2 regions of the uncultured Intestinibacter sp. genome follow, and region 2 is predicted to be linked to the other one. Evidence: riboswitches for the same ligand, from Rfam matches in the RefSeq annotation. Region 2 holds a riboswitch; the other holds the start of a gene.
The links. Region 2 has a riboswitch for lysine ahead of RDX53_RS12365 (aspartate kinase). Riboswitches for the same ligand answer to the same signal wherever they lie in the genome.
Positions count from the first base shown of each region.

Region 1: another riboswitch for lysine. It lies ahead of RDX53_RS00910 (aspartate-semialdehyde dehydrogenase); the one in region 2 lies ahead of RDX53_RS12365 (aspartate kinase).

Region 1 is NZ_CABQXJ010000003.1:1,980-8,704, forward strand. Features, by position in the region: gene dapA (4-hydroxy-tetrahydrodipicolinate synthase) at 1-658, opposite strand, end outside; gene RDX53_RS00910 (aspartate-semialdehyde dehydrogenase) at 792-1,796, opposite strand; lysine riboswitch at 1,969-2,137, opposite strand; gene RDX53_RS00915 (L-serine ammonia-lyase, iron-sulfur-dependent, subunit alpha) at 2,634-3,851, shown strand; gene RDX53_RS00920 (two-component regulator propeller domain-containing protein) at 4,276-6,725, shown strand, end outside.
Region 2 is NZ_CABQXJ010000084.1:5,353-12,077, reverse strand. Features, by position in the region: gene RDX53_RS12375 (hypothetical protein) at 1-1,020, shown strand, start outside; gene RDX53_RS12370 (hypothetical protein) at 1,200-1,811, shown strand; lysine riboswitch at 1,921-2,089, shown strand; gene RDX53_RS12365 (aspartate kinase) at 2,164-3,357, shown strand; gene lysA (diaminopimelate decarboxylase) at 3,414-4,712, shown strand; gene RDX53_RS12355 (hypothetical protein) at 4,841-5,410, shown strand; gene RDX53_RS12350 (pseudouridine synthase) at 5,568-6,281, shown strand; gene RDX53_RS12345 (class I SAM-dependent methyltransferase) at 6,296-6,725, shown strand, end outside.

The sequences.
Region 1 (6,725 bases), on a different contig from region 2:
CTAAATCATGAGTTTGTTGTGGACAAACATTTGCTAAAACAGATATAACTCCGCTACCACCTAATGATAATAATGGAGTGATAGAGTCGTCATTTCCAGAATAGATTGCAAAATCATCTGGAACTAATCTAGCAACTTCAGCAACTTGAGCTATATCACCGCTAGCTTCTTTTATAGCAACTATGTTTTCACATTCGTTAGCAAGTTCAGCAACTAAATCTGGAGCAATATTAACTCCTGTTCTAGAAGGAACGTTGTATAAAATTATTGGTAAATCAACAGCATCAGCTATTGCTTTGAAGTGAGCTTTAAGACCAGTTCTATTAGCTTTGTTATAATATGGTGTGATTATTAATAAAGCATCAGCTCCCATATCTTGAGCACCTTTTGCTAAACTAAGAGAATGTCTAGTATCGTTTGTACTAGCACCAGCGATAACTGGTATTCTTTTATTTACTGTATCGACGATACATTTAATAACATCTAGTTGTTCTTCATCAGTCATAGTACTAGCTTCACCAGTAGTACCAGTAGCAACTATGGCATCTGTTCCGTTAGCAATGTGGTATTCAACTAACTCTTTAATTTTTTCAAAATTTGGTGTGTTATCTTTATTAAATGGTGTAACTAATGCAACTGCAGAACCTGTAAATATCATATATATCTCCCCTTTTTATATCATAATCATTTTTAAAAATTATTTTATTAATACTAATTAAGTTTTGTTTACTAAGTTGTGAAACTGTTAAACATTTATTTTATTGAGTTTATAAATAAGTTATTTTGTCAGATTAAACTAAATCATTTTTTACTAATAATTCAGCTATTTGTACTGCATTTGTAGCAGCCCCTTTTCTTATATTGTCAGCAACTACCCATAAGTTGATACCATTATCAACACTAAAGTCTCTTCTTATTCTACCAACAAAAACTTCATCATGTCCTTCAGCATCTACAGCAAGAGGGTATTCATCTTTAGCTGGATTATCAACTAATACAACACCTTCAGCGTTTTTGATTGCTTCAACAACATCTTCAAGCTCAAAAGGTTTATTAAATTCAACGTTGATTGATTCACTGTGAGCACCTCTAACAGGAACTCTAACAGTAGTAGCAGTAACTTTTATGCTATCATCATTAAATATTTTTTTAGTTTCATTTATCATTTTCATTTCTTCTTTTGTATAACCATTATCCATAAATACATCTATATGTGGTAAACAGTTATACGCTATTGGATGAGGATAGAATTGATTTGGTTTTCCAGCAATTCCGTCTTCTAAATCCTTAACACCTCTAACTCCTGAACCAGAAACAGCTTGATAAGTAGAGAATACAATTCTTTTTAAACCGTATTTTTCATATAAAGGTTTTAGTGGAACCATAGCTTGTATAGTAGAGCAGTTAGGATTAGCTATTATACCTTTTTTTATTTCTTTTATAGCTTCTGGGTTAACTTCTGGTACTATAAGTGGAACGTCTGGATCCATTCTCCATTGAGCTGAGTTATCTACAACTATTATGCCTTTTGATGCAACTATTGGAGCAAATTTTTCACTAGTAGCTCCACCAGCAGAGAATAATGCTATTTGAATATTTTTTCCATCAAAAGCAGTTTCAGTTAATTCTTCAACTGTGTAATCTTTTCCTGCAAAAGTTATTGTTGAACCAGCAGATTTTTTAGAAGAGAAAAAATATATATTTTCTATTGGAAATTGTCTTTCTTCAAGAACTTTTAAGAAAGTTCTCCCTACCATACCAGTAGCACCAACTACTGCTACATTAACTTTTTTCATTTTATATCACCTCATATAATTTATTGTATTTTGTATCTAATCATGATTACTTCCCAAATAGAGATATAAAAGTAAGGGGAGGGTATATATATAAATGGATACTGCAAAAGTAGATTTTGATATTAAAAAACGCACAAAGGAATACTTTGTACGTTGCTAACACAAATCAAAGTAAACCTGTAGCCCCCCACTTAGATAAGTGACAGTCTCATGTATCTTATACATGACCCCAGCATATACCTTCGCCAAGATATAAACTTCGGCAAATCATCCTTTCAGTAATTATCTACACTTGCCAGCTACTATTACTTACTGATAATCATTGCGCCTCTACTTAGGTTAGTTAATTGTTTTTGATTTTTAATAAGTTGTTATGAATTAATGTTATTACAAAATTATGGAAAAATCAACCGAATTGTTATAAAAAGTTAAAAAATTTAAAAAATAATGAAAAGTGTGGCGGAAAACATTTTTTTGGGTTAAAATAATAAAGTAAAAAGTATATTTAGGTTTAAAAAAATTACCATTACTGTAAAATAATAGAAATTAACAATAAGTATATGATTTATTTAAAGAAATATGTATAATGTTATGCGTAAGGATTTTTATCAAGCAGAAAAAGTAGGCATTTATTAATATAAATGCTTAAAAAATTTCTTCTAAAAGCTTTAGCATAAAAATATGCCTTAGGAAAATGTTTGGAATAATGATTTTCTGATATATGATTAATTTATTAAAAATGACAAACAATAATTATCATATACAACTATTATTATCAGATATTATTAAAAGTTTAACATACAAAAATAATTAATTTTTTATTAGGAGGAAAATTTAATGGAATCATTAAAAGAGCTTTATAAAATAGGTCCTGGACCATCAAGTTCACACACTATGGGACCACAAAGAGCAGCAAGAATATTCAACGAAAAAAACCCTAATGCAGCAAGCTTCAGAGCGCACTTATACGGAAGTTTAGCAGCTACAGGAAAAGGTCACTTAACTGACTATATAATAATAAAAACTTTAGAGCCTAAACATGTAGAAATAGTATGGCAACCAGAAGTAGTAAAAGAATTCCATACTAACGGAATGAAATTAGAAGCTTTAGATAAAGACGGAAATGTAGAAGATGAATGGACTGTATTCTCAATCGGTGGAGGTTCTTTAGCTGAAGAAGGTAAAAGAGGACATTCTTCTGCAAGTGTTTACCCACACGACAACATAGAAGACATTATAGAATGGTGTAGAGAAAACCACAAAAACTTCGTTGACTACGTAAAAGAATTCGACGATGAAGATATAATGGATTACTTAAGACAAATAAGAATAACTATGAGACAATCATTAAACGATGGTTTAAAAGCTACAGATGTTATTCCAGGAAAATTAAAATTAGCTAGAAGAGCTAGAACTTTCTTCAGACAATATAAAGTTAACAAACAACTTTCTTCAATGATATATGCATACGCTTTAGCTGTATCTGAGCAAAATGCATCAGGATTTGAAATAGTTACTGCTCCAACTTGTGGATCTGCAGGTGTATTACCAGCTGTATTATTCACAATGCAAGATTTCTATGGATTCGATGATGAAGCTGTAGAAGAAGGTCTTGCTGTAGCAGGTTTAATAGGTATAGCTGTTAAGAAAAATGCATCAGTTTCAGGTGCAGAAGTAGGATGTCAAGGTGAAGTTGGTGTTGCATGTGCAATGGCAGCAGCAGCGGCAGCATTCATGAAAGGTGCAGCTCTTAGAAAAATAGAATACGCTGCAGAAATAGGTTTAGAGCATCACTTAGGTATGACTTGTGACCCAGCTTACGGATATGTTCAAATACCATGTATAGAAAGAAATGCAATGGGAGCACAAAGAGCGTTAGATGCTGCTAACTATGCATTATTATCTGATGGTGTTCACCACGTTAAATTCGACCAAATAGTTAAAATAATGGACGAAACTGGTAGAGACATGATGGATAAATACAAAGAAACAGCTCAAGGTGGAATCGCTTTATTATACGAAGAAAGCGGAGAATTCGACGATAACGAAGCATAATAAAAAATTAATAATAAATATATAAAGAAACTACATCTAGATATTTTATCTAGGTGTAGTTTTTTTATTTGAGCAACGGACGAAGTCGTTGGCGATATGAACACAGTGAATTTTAAGCAACGGAATCTTCGATTCGTTGGCGCATGAGCGAAGCAAATCTTATACATAAATCCTTCTAAGAAAATATTACCTTCCTTAAAAATAAAATTCTACTTGGTATAATATATTAAATTAATATATACTAAAGTAGCACAAAACTATAAAAGGCAAATTTTATAATTTATTATAAAGTACTTAAAAAAGGTGGGCTATGATAAAAAATAAATATATAAAAAAGATATTAGTGATGGCGTGTATATTTTCTTGTATTAATATTAGTACGAGTTACGCGAATATAAGTGAAAATTATAATTTTAAAAATATTATGAGTGAAGATGGTTTATCTCAATCTACTGTAGAAACTATATATCAAGATAGTAAAGGATATATATGGATAGGTACTAATGATGGTCTTGATAGATATAATGGCTATGAGTTTAAACAATATAAATATAATAAAAATGATAAAAACTCAATAGCTAATAATTATATTGTTGATATTATGGAAGATAAAGACGGGTATATATGGATATCAACTATAAATGGACTTAGTAGAATAGATACAGATAATGATGAGATAAAGAATTATTCATCTGATAAAAATAATGGAAATTTATCTGATGAAAATTTATGGCAGATAATTTATACTTCAGAAGATAAATTTTTAGTTTCAAGTGTAAATGGACTTAATTTATATAACCAAGAGAAAGATAGTTTTGATAGAGTTTTATCTGATGAAGATGAACTTCCAAGTCAGTTTATATATTCTCTAAAAGAAGATTCTAATGGCCATATATGGGTCGGTACTGACAAAGGTTTAGTTGAATTAGATAAAAATTTAAAATTAGTAAATTCTTATCAAGATTCGATTGGAGAAAGTGAAATATATAACTTGTATGAAGACTTAAATAAGAATCTATGGGTTTGTACTGTAGATAAAGGTTTATTTAGAATAAATTTAAATGATAAAAGTATAAAGAATTATAAAAGTAGTGAAAGTAAGTTTTCTCTACCAAGTAACACTGTAAGAGATGTAATAAATAATTCAAAGAATGAGCTTTGGATTGGAACAGATAAAGGCCTTTGTTTATTTAATTATGAAACAGAGGAATTCGTAAGATATAGTAAAAAGGCGTACGAAAGCAATACTTTAGTAGATAACTCAATATTTTGTTTATTCAAAGATAGAAGTGGTCTTATATGGGTGGGGACATATAGGGGAATATCTGCATTTAATCCTAATACTAAATTCCAACATTACAAGTCTGACAAAGAAGACAGTAATAGCATAAGTGGAGATGTAATTCAAGGGATATACAAAGATGATGATAATTTAGTATGGATGGGAACGAGTGAAGATGGTATAAATATCATGAATGGGAAAGCAGTTGAGTATTTAAATACAGGAAATAGTAAATTATGTAGTAATGCAATACAAGATATAACAGGATATAAAGAAAAAATATTTATAGGAACAAATGACGGTTTATCCGTTTTAGATAAAAGTAGTGAAAATTATACTATAACAAATTATACAGAAAAAGATGGATTGCCATCAAATAAAATAAGATCTTTGTTTGTAGATTCTAAAGGACAGTTGTGGATAGGAACTAATAAGGGCTTGGCATTGTATTCAGATAACGAGCTTAGAGATATTACATATATTTTTGATGAAATGGGAGTATCAGATAAATTTATTAGAGCTGTTTATGAAGATTCAAAGGGAAATTATTATATCGGTTGCTTTCTAGAGGGAGGGTTAATAAAAATTAATCCAAAGGCTAAATCATATAAAATATATAAACATATTGAAAATGACGAAAATAGTATAAGTAATGACTGTATAAGATTTATAACTGAAGACCTAAAGGGAAACATATTAGTTGGAACAAGCTATGGACTAAATATTCTTAATTCTAATACAGATACATTTAGAAGTTATACTGAAAAAGATGGTCTTATAAATAATACTGTATATGGAATATTAGTTGATGATAAAAACAACATATGGATGAGTACAAATGGTGGAGTATCAAGACTTTGTGCTGAAGAAGGTATATTTGAGAACTTTACTATAACAGATGGACTTCAATCTAATGAGTTTAATGGAAGATCTTGTTTTAAAGCTAGTACTGACAATATGTACTTTGGTGGTATAAATGGATTTAATGTTTTTAATCCTAATAAAATACATATATCTAAATTTAAACCTAATATTATAGTTGATAATTTTGAAGTAAATGGATTAAATAAAAAAGATATATCAAATACTAAATTTAAATATAATGAAAATAATATAAAAATAAGCTATTTTACAGATGATTATGTAAATACAAAGACAACTCAATATTATTATAAATTAGATGGAGATGAAAAAGAGTGGAGTACAACCAAAAATAATTCAATTATATTTGCCAATTTAAGTCCTGGAGATTATACATTGAGAATAAAAGCTAAGAGCCAACATGGAGTAATAGGAGAAGAAACTGTAATTAAGTTTACTATTAAATATCCGTTTTGGAAAAGTAAATACGCAATATGCTTATATTTACTATCAATAATAATTTTGATACTTATAAATAAATATAAAGTAAGAAAGTTAGATAGATTGATAAATGAAAAAACTAATGATTTAAAATTAAAAATGGACGAAAATGAATTATTATTCAAAAAGGTACTAACACTAGAACAAAATAAAAATAATTACTTTATCAACTTATCTCATGAGCTTAGAACACCGTTAAATGTATTAAATGGTATTAATCAATTAATAAA
Region 2 (6,725 bases):
AACTACGGTATGACAGAATTTACACTAGAAGTAGATGACAATGGTAGACCTTATTGGGTTGTAACATTATATGACCACAAAGTAGGATTTTCGGGTTCTGACGCAGTAGGAGTAGCTATATTAGATGCACAGACAGGTGACTTAAACGTATATGATATAGAAAACACTCCAAAATGGGTAGATAGAATACAACCAGAATCTCTAGTAATAAACCAAATAAAAGATTGGGGATTATATGTAAAAGGATTTATAAACTCAGTATTTTCTGAAGAAGGAGTATTAGTTCCTACAGAGGGAGCATCTTTAGTATATGGCGATGACGGCAAGTCATATTGGTATACAGGAATAACTTCTTCAGGAGGAGATGAATCTACAGTAGGATTTATGTTAGTCGACTCTAGAACAAAAGAAGCCAAACTTTATATGCAGACAGGTGCAACAGAAACAGCAGCCATGACATCGGCAGAAGGTAAAGTACAAGAAAAAAATTACGATGCTACTTTCCCTGTTATGTACAACATATACGGAACACCTACATATGTATGCGCACTAAAAGACAAAGCAGGACTTGTCAAGAGTGTAGCGTTTATATCAGTAGAAGACTACAGTGTATTAGGTGTTGGAGATAATAAAAAAGAAGCACTAGCTGCTTATAAAGACGCATTAGAAGCTGAGGGTGATGATTTAAAATTTGAAACTGATGTAGATAATATAGAACTTACAGATACTATAGAGAGAATTAATGCAGATGTCCAAAGTGGCTCAACTACTTACTACTTTACTTTAAAAGACAACAATAAATTTATATTTAAAGGAACTTCAAAAATATCTAATGAACTTCCTATTACAAATATAGGTGATAATGTAACTATAACTTATACAAAGACAGATGCAACTACAATAAACATAACAAAATTCATAAATAACAGTATCTTAGATAAATCATCCAATAAAGATAAAGAAGATAACTCTACACAAGAAAGTAAAGATAATAAAGAAAATAGTTCTACTAAAAATTAATTAATTTATAAAACCAATAAAAAGTGTACTTATTTGTAAGTACACTTTTTTTATATACAACACATATTTTTTAAGTTTAATAAATATAATATAGTTAGGTCTTTTAAAATAGTAGAGTTTTTTTCCAATATTAATATAATATATTAAACAACAATATATCATCTTATGGAGAGGTTTGTATGAATGTACTTGAAAAGGAAATACTCTTTATAATTAGTAGGCTAAGATGTTTAACTGAAAATCAATTTAATAAACTATACAACTATAAAAGAGATTCTAAAAAGAAAACACTTAGAAAAACGCTTCGAAGAATGTGCAATGATTATATTTTAGTTAAATTTCCATGCAATATCAACTATAGAGGGTATAGGGAAAATTCTTATTTATATTATATTAATGGAAGCTGCGAATACTATGAAGGAGAGGATTTAGTAAAGACATTAATAGGATCTGATATAGCAGTAAAATTAAAACTAGCTAAGTTTGAAATAGTAAGATTTTATAGGAATATAAATATTGGAGAGCATAATTATCATCTATATATTGAATATATAGATAATTTTTACAGACGAAAACAGGTTTTATTTGATATACCTCTGAATGACAAAATTGATTTTTCAAAATACAGTAGTTTGAAATTTGACTTATCGAAAACAACTATACCGTTTTTTATGGTACCCAATATAATAGTTGTTACAAATAATGCAGATGAATATAATTTTCTAGAAGATAAGCCTAAGAATGTTTTTTTTATTGATATTGCTTTACATTCTTTGTTTAAATATTTATAATATATAGAAAAATCCGTTTAATTGCGCAATAAATACTAAAAATTGCCAAAATAATGGTTGCAAAATATTAAATAATATGATTAAATTATATTATTAATTTAATTTTTAAGCCTAGGGTAGAGGCGCTTTAAAATAACAGTATTTATAAGGAGCTGGCAAGTTACGATTTATAAAGAAAGGATTTTAGAGCCGAAGTTGTAGACTTGGCGAAGTCTGCTGCTGGATTTATGCATAATATGTATGAGTCTGTCACATATCTGTGATGAGCTACAAGGTTTACTTTGTTTCTTAAACGTCCAAAGTATTCCTTTGGGCGTTTTTCATACCCAAAAAGATTAAGGGGGATTAAATAATGGGTGATATAATAGTACAAAAATACGGTGGGAGTTCAGTTGCAACAACTGAAAAAATAACAAATATTGCAAAGAGATTAATAGAAAGAAAAAAAACAGATTCTAAAATAGTAGTCGTAGTTTCAGCAATGGGAGATACTACAGACGATTATATAAGCCTTGCAAAGGATATAACTAAAAATCCAGATAAAAGAGAGTTAGACGTTCTTATGTCTACTGGAGAGATGATATCTGCATCTCTTTTAGCTATGAGTTTAAAATCTATGGGATGTGATGCAGTAAGTTACAATGCTTATCAATTAGAAATTCACACAAGTGGAACTCATGGAAAATCTTTAATTGATGATATAAATGTAAGTAAGATAAAAGAGTCTTTAGAAGAAGATAAAATAGTAATAGTTACAGGATTTCAGGGATTAGATGAAAGAGGAGACATAACTACATTAGGGAGAGGTGGATCTGATACATCTGCAGTTGCGCTTGCTGTAAAATTAAACGGCAAATGTGAGATATATACAGATGTAGATGGAATTTATTTTACTGACCCAAGAAAATTTAAAGAAGCTAAAAAATTAGAAGAAATTGAATATGAAGAGATGTTAGAGCTTGCTAGCTTAGGTGCACAAGTTATGCACTCAAGAAGTATAGAGCTTGCTCAAAAATATCAAATAGAATTATACGTAGGTTTATCATGTAGTGATATAAAAGGAACATATATAAGGGGGATAAAAAACATGAAATTAGAAGATAAAGTAATAACAGGTCTTGCAACAAGTGATGATGATGTTGCAATAACTCTAGATATAGATGAAGAAAAAGTAGTAGATTTATTTGAAAATATAGCAAACAAAAATATAAGTATGGATATGATAAGTCAAACTGCTCCAATGAATTCAAAAATAACTGTTTCATTTACAATACCAAAAGAAGATTTAGCTATTGCAAAAGAAATAGTATCAACTTATGCACCACAAGATGAAGTTATAATAGATGAAAATATAACAAAATTATCTTTAGTTGGATTAGGGATGAAGCATACTAGCGGTGTTGCATCTAAAGTATTCAGTATATTAAGAAAAAACGGAATAAAAGTAAAATTAATAACAACATCAGAAATAAGAATAACTTGTGCTATAAGCTCTGAATATACAGATATCGCTATAAGCGAAATAGCAAAAGAGTTTAATGTATAAATAATAAAAAATATTAGTTAATTTTATATAAAAAAAGTCTATTTGGGAGGATAAACATGAGACTTCAAGGAACTATGGAAATAAAAGATAATGTACTTTATATCGGTGGAGTAAGTACACTTGATCTTGTGAAAAAATATCAAACTCCACTTTATGTATTTGATGAAGAATTAATAAGAAATAATTGTAGAGAATACACTAAATCTTTTAAAGTAAAAGAAAACGGAAATAGTGTCGCTTATGCAGGGAAGGCATTTTTAACTAAATATATGTGCAAGCTTATAAAAGAAGAAGGTCTTTATTTAGATGTAGTATCTGGTGGAGAATTATACACTGCATATAAAGCCGGTATGCCTATGGAAAATATATTATTTCATGGAAATAATAAAACAATAGATGAAGTAAAATTAGGGATAGAATTAGGCGTTGGAAGATTTGTAGTCGATAATTTCTATGAACTTGATTTAATCGAAAAGTTCTGCTTAGAAAACGACAAAACACAAAAGATTTATTTTAGAGTAACTCCGGGAATCGATGCTCACACTCATAAATATATAAGAACAGGACAAATCGATTCTAAATTCGGTTTTGCACTTATAAATGGAGATTTTTATAAAGCAATAGAGAAGGTAAAAGAATACAAAAATATAGAGCTAGTGGGAATACACGCTCATATAGGTTCACAAATCTTTGAAATAAAACCGTTCTTAGATGAAGTTGAGATAATGCTTAAATTAGTAAAAGAAGTAAACGAAAATAACATTGATATAAACCTTACAGAAGTCGATTTGGGCGGTGGAATAGGTGTTTATTATACAAAAGACGATAAACCTAAGACGATAACTGAGTTTTGTGAGGCTATAATAAATAAAGCTGATGAGGTTTGTGAAGAATTAAATATAAAAAGACCAAAACTTATAATAGAACCAGGTAGATCTCTTGTAGCAAATGCCGGAAGTACAATATATACAATAGGCTCAATAAAAGAAATAAAAAATGTCAGAACTTATGTAAGTGTAGACGGGGGAATGACTGACAATATAAGACCGTCTTTATATCAAGCAGGATATGAATGTGCTGTAGTGAATAAAATAAATAAAATTGGTAATAATCATAAAGTAACTATAGCTGGAAAATGTTGTGAAAGTGGAGATATATTAATATCAGATACAGAAATAGGCGATATAGAAAGTGGAGATATTCTTATAACTACAAATACTGGGGCTTATGGATATTCTATGGCCTCAAATTATAATAAAATACCGAAAAATCCTGTTGTATTTGTAAAACATGGTCAAGATGAATTATCATGCAAAAGACAAAGTTACGAAGATTTATTGGCATTAGAAGTATAAAATAGTTACAATTATGATAACACAAGTTACAATTATGACGTTTGATATTTTATATTTTGTAGTTATATAATTAATCTATACATTTAGAAAGTTTAAATAAGTTTTCTGGCGTTTGCGGAGGTATAACTATGAATAAAAAATATTTAATTATATTAATTGTACTGATGATTTTTTCTGTAGGATGTGAAAATAAAAAATCATCAGCGCTTAAAAATGGACAAACTGCACTTGAAAGTCACGAATATGTAAAGGCTCAAAAGTATTTATCTGAAGCTCTTGAGCAGGATTCTAAAAACGAAACTGCAAGGGCTATGTATATGCAAGCTATAAAGATGCCTGAAGCTGAATACTACAAAGAAAAAGGGCTTTACAATAAGGGGATTGAATCTTTAGAATCAATAGTAAATTTAAATAATGGTTCACAAAAGATAAAAGTCGAGTCAGCTAGTTTAAAAAACGAACTAGAAAAGTCACAAAGTGAATTTGAAGAGGCATCTAATATAAGAAAAGAAAATGCAAAAGAAGCTGCCAAAAAAGGTGTAGAAAAATCAGAAGAAGAATTTTACATTTGGCAACAAAATCAACAAAAAAATGAAAAACCTAATAAAAATCAAGATGAAAACAAACAAGAAGAGTCTGATGATACAAATATAATTGATAGTATAAAAAATAAATTAGGTGAAATATTTAAATTTTAAAAACTTATAAATCAAACAAATGAAGGAAAAGTTGCTTAATATAGCAACTTTTTTTTCATTTCATCTTGTTAATTAATCAAACTTATATTACAATAAGTTTGCTAAATATGATATGAACTGAAGATGAACAAAGTTTAAATAGATTAAAGGAGAAAAAATGAGAATCAATAAATATATTGCACTTTGCGGAGTTGCATCGAGAAGAAAAGCCGAAGAATTAATATTAGCAGGCAAAGTAAAAGTAAATGATAATATAGTTAAAGAACTTTCTTATCAAGTAGATGAAGAAAATGATGTAGTAAAAGTAGATGATAAAATTATAAAAGAAGAAAATAAACTTGTATATATACTTTTAAATAAACCAGAAGGATATATAACTACTGTAAAAGACCAATTCGATAGAGAAAGTGTATTAGATTTAGTTACAGACATAAAAGAAAGAGTTTATCCAATAGGAAGACTAGATTATGAAACTAGTGGATTATTACTTTTAACTAATGACGGTGATTTAACTTATAAACTTACTCACCCAAAACACGAAGTAGACAAAACTTATGTAGCGAGAGTTAAAGGTAAGTTAACTCCTGATGAAATAAAAATGTTTAAAAGCGGTCTAAAAATAGAAGACTATGTTACAGCACCGGCAAAACTAAAAGTTATAAGATACGACGAAAAAACAAATGTATCTCTTTTAGAAATAAAAATACATGAAGGTAAAAATCGTCAAGTTAGAAAGATGTGTAAAGCTATAAACCATCCTGTACTTAGACTTAAAAGAACTGCAATGGGTAAAATAAGAATAGGTGAATGTGAAATAGGTAAATACAGATATTTAACAGAAGATGAAGTTAAATATTTAAAAAGTATTTAAAGAAGAGGTAGTATATGTTAAGAGCTAAATATATAAATAAAGTAACAGAAGTAAATAAGATTTACTTAGAAAATATAATAAATGAAGATGATGTAGTAATTGATGCTACTATGGGTAATGGATACGATACTGTTTATCTTGCAAAAAAAGTAGGACCAAAAGGAAAAGTATATGCTTTTGATGTACAAGAAGAAGCTATAAAATCTACATCAAAAAAAGTAGATAGAGAAGAACTTGAAAATGTAGAACTTATATTAGATGGACACCAAAATATGGACAAATATGTACAAGAAGAAGTATCTTGTATAGTATTTAATTTAGGTTATCTTCCAAGGGCTAAACATCAAATAATAACAAAATCAGATACGACATTAGAAGCTATAAAAAAAGGTCTAGACTTACTTAAGCCAAATGGAGTTATGAGTATTGCAATCTATAGCGGAC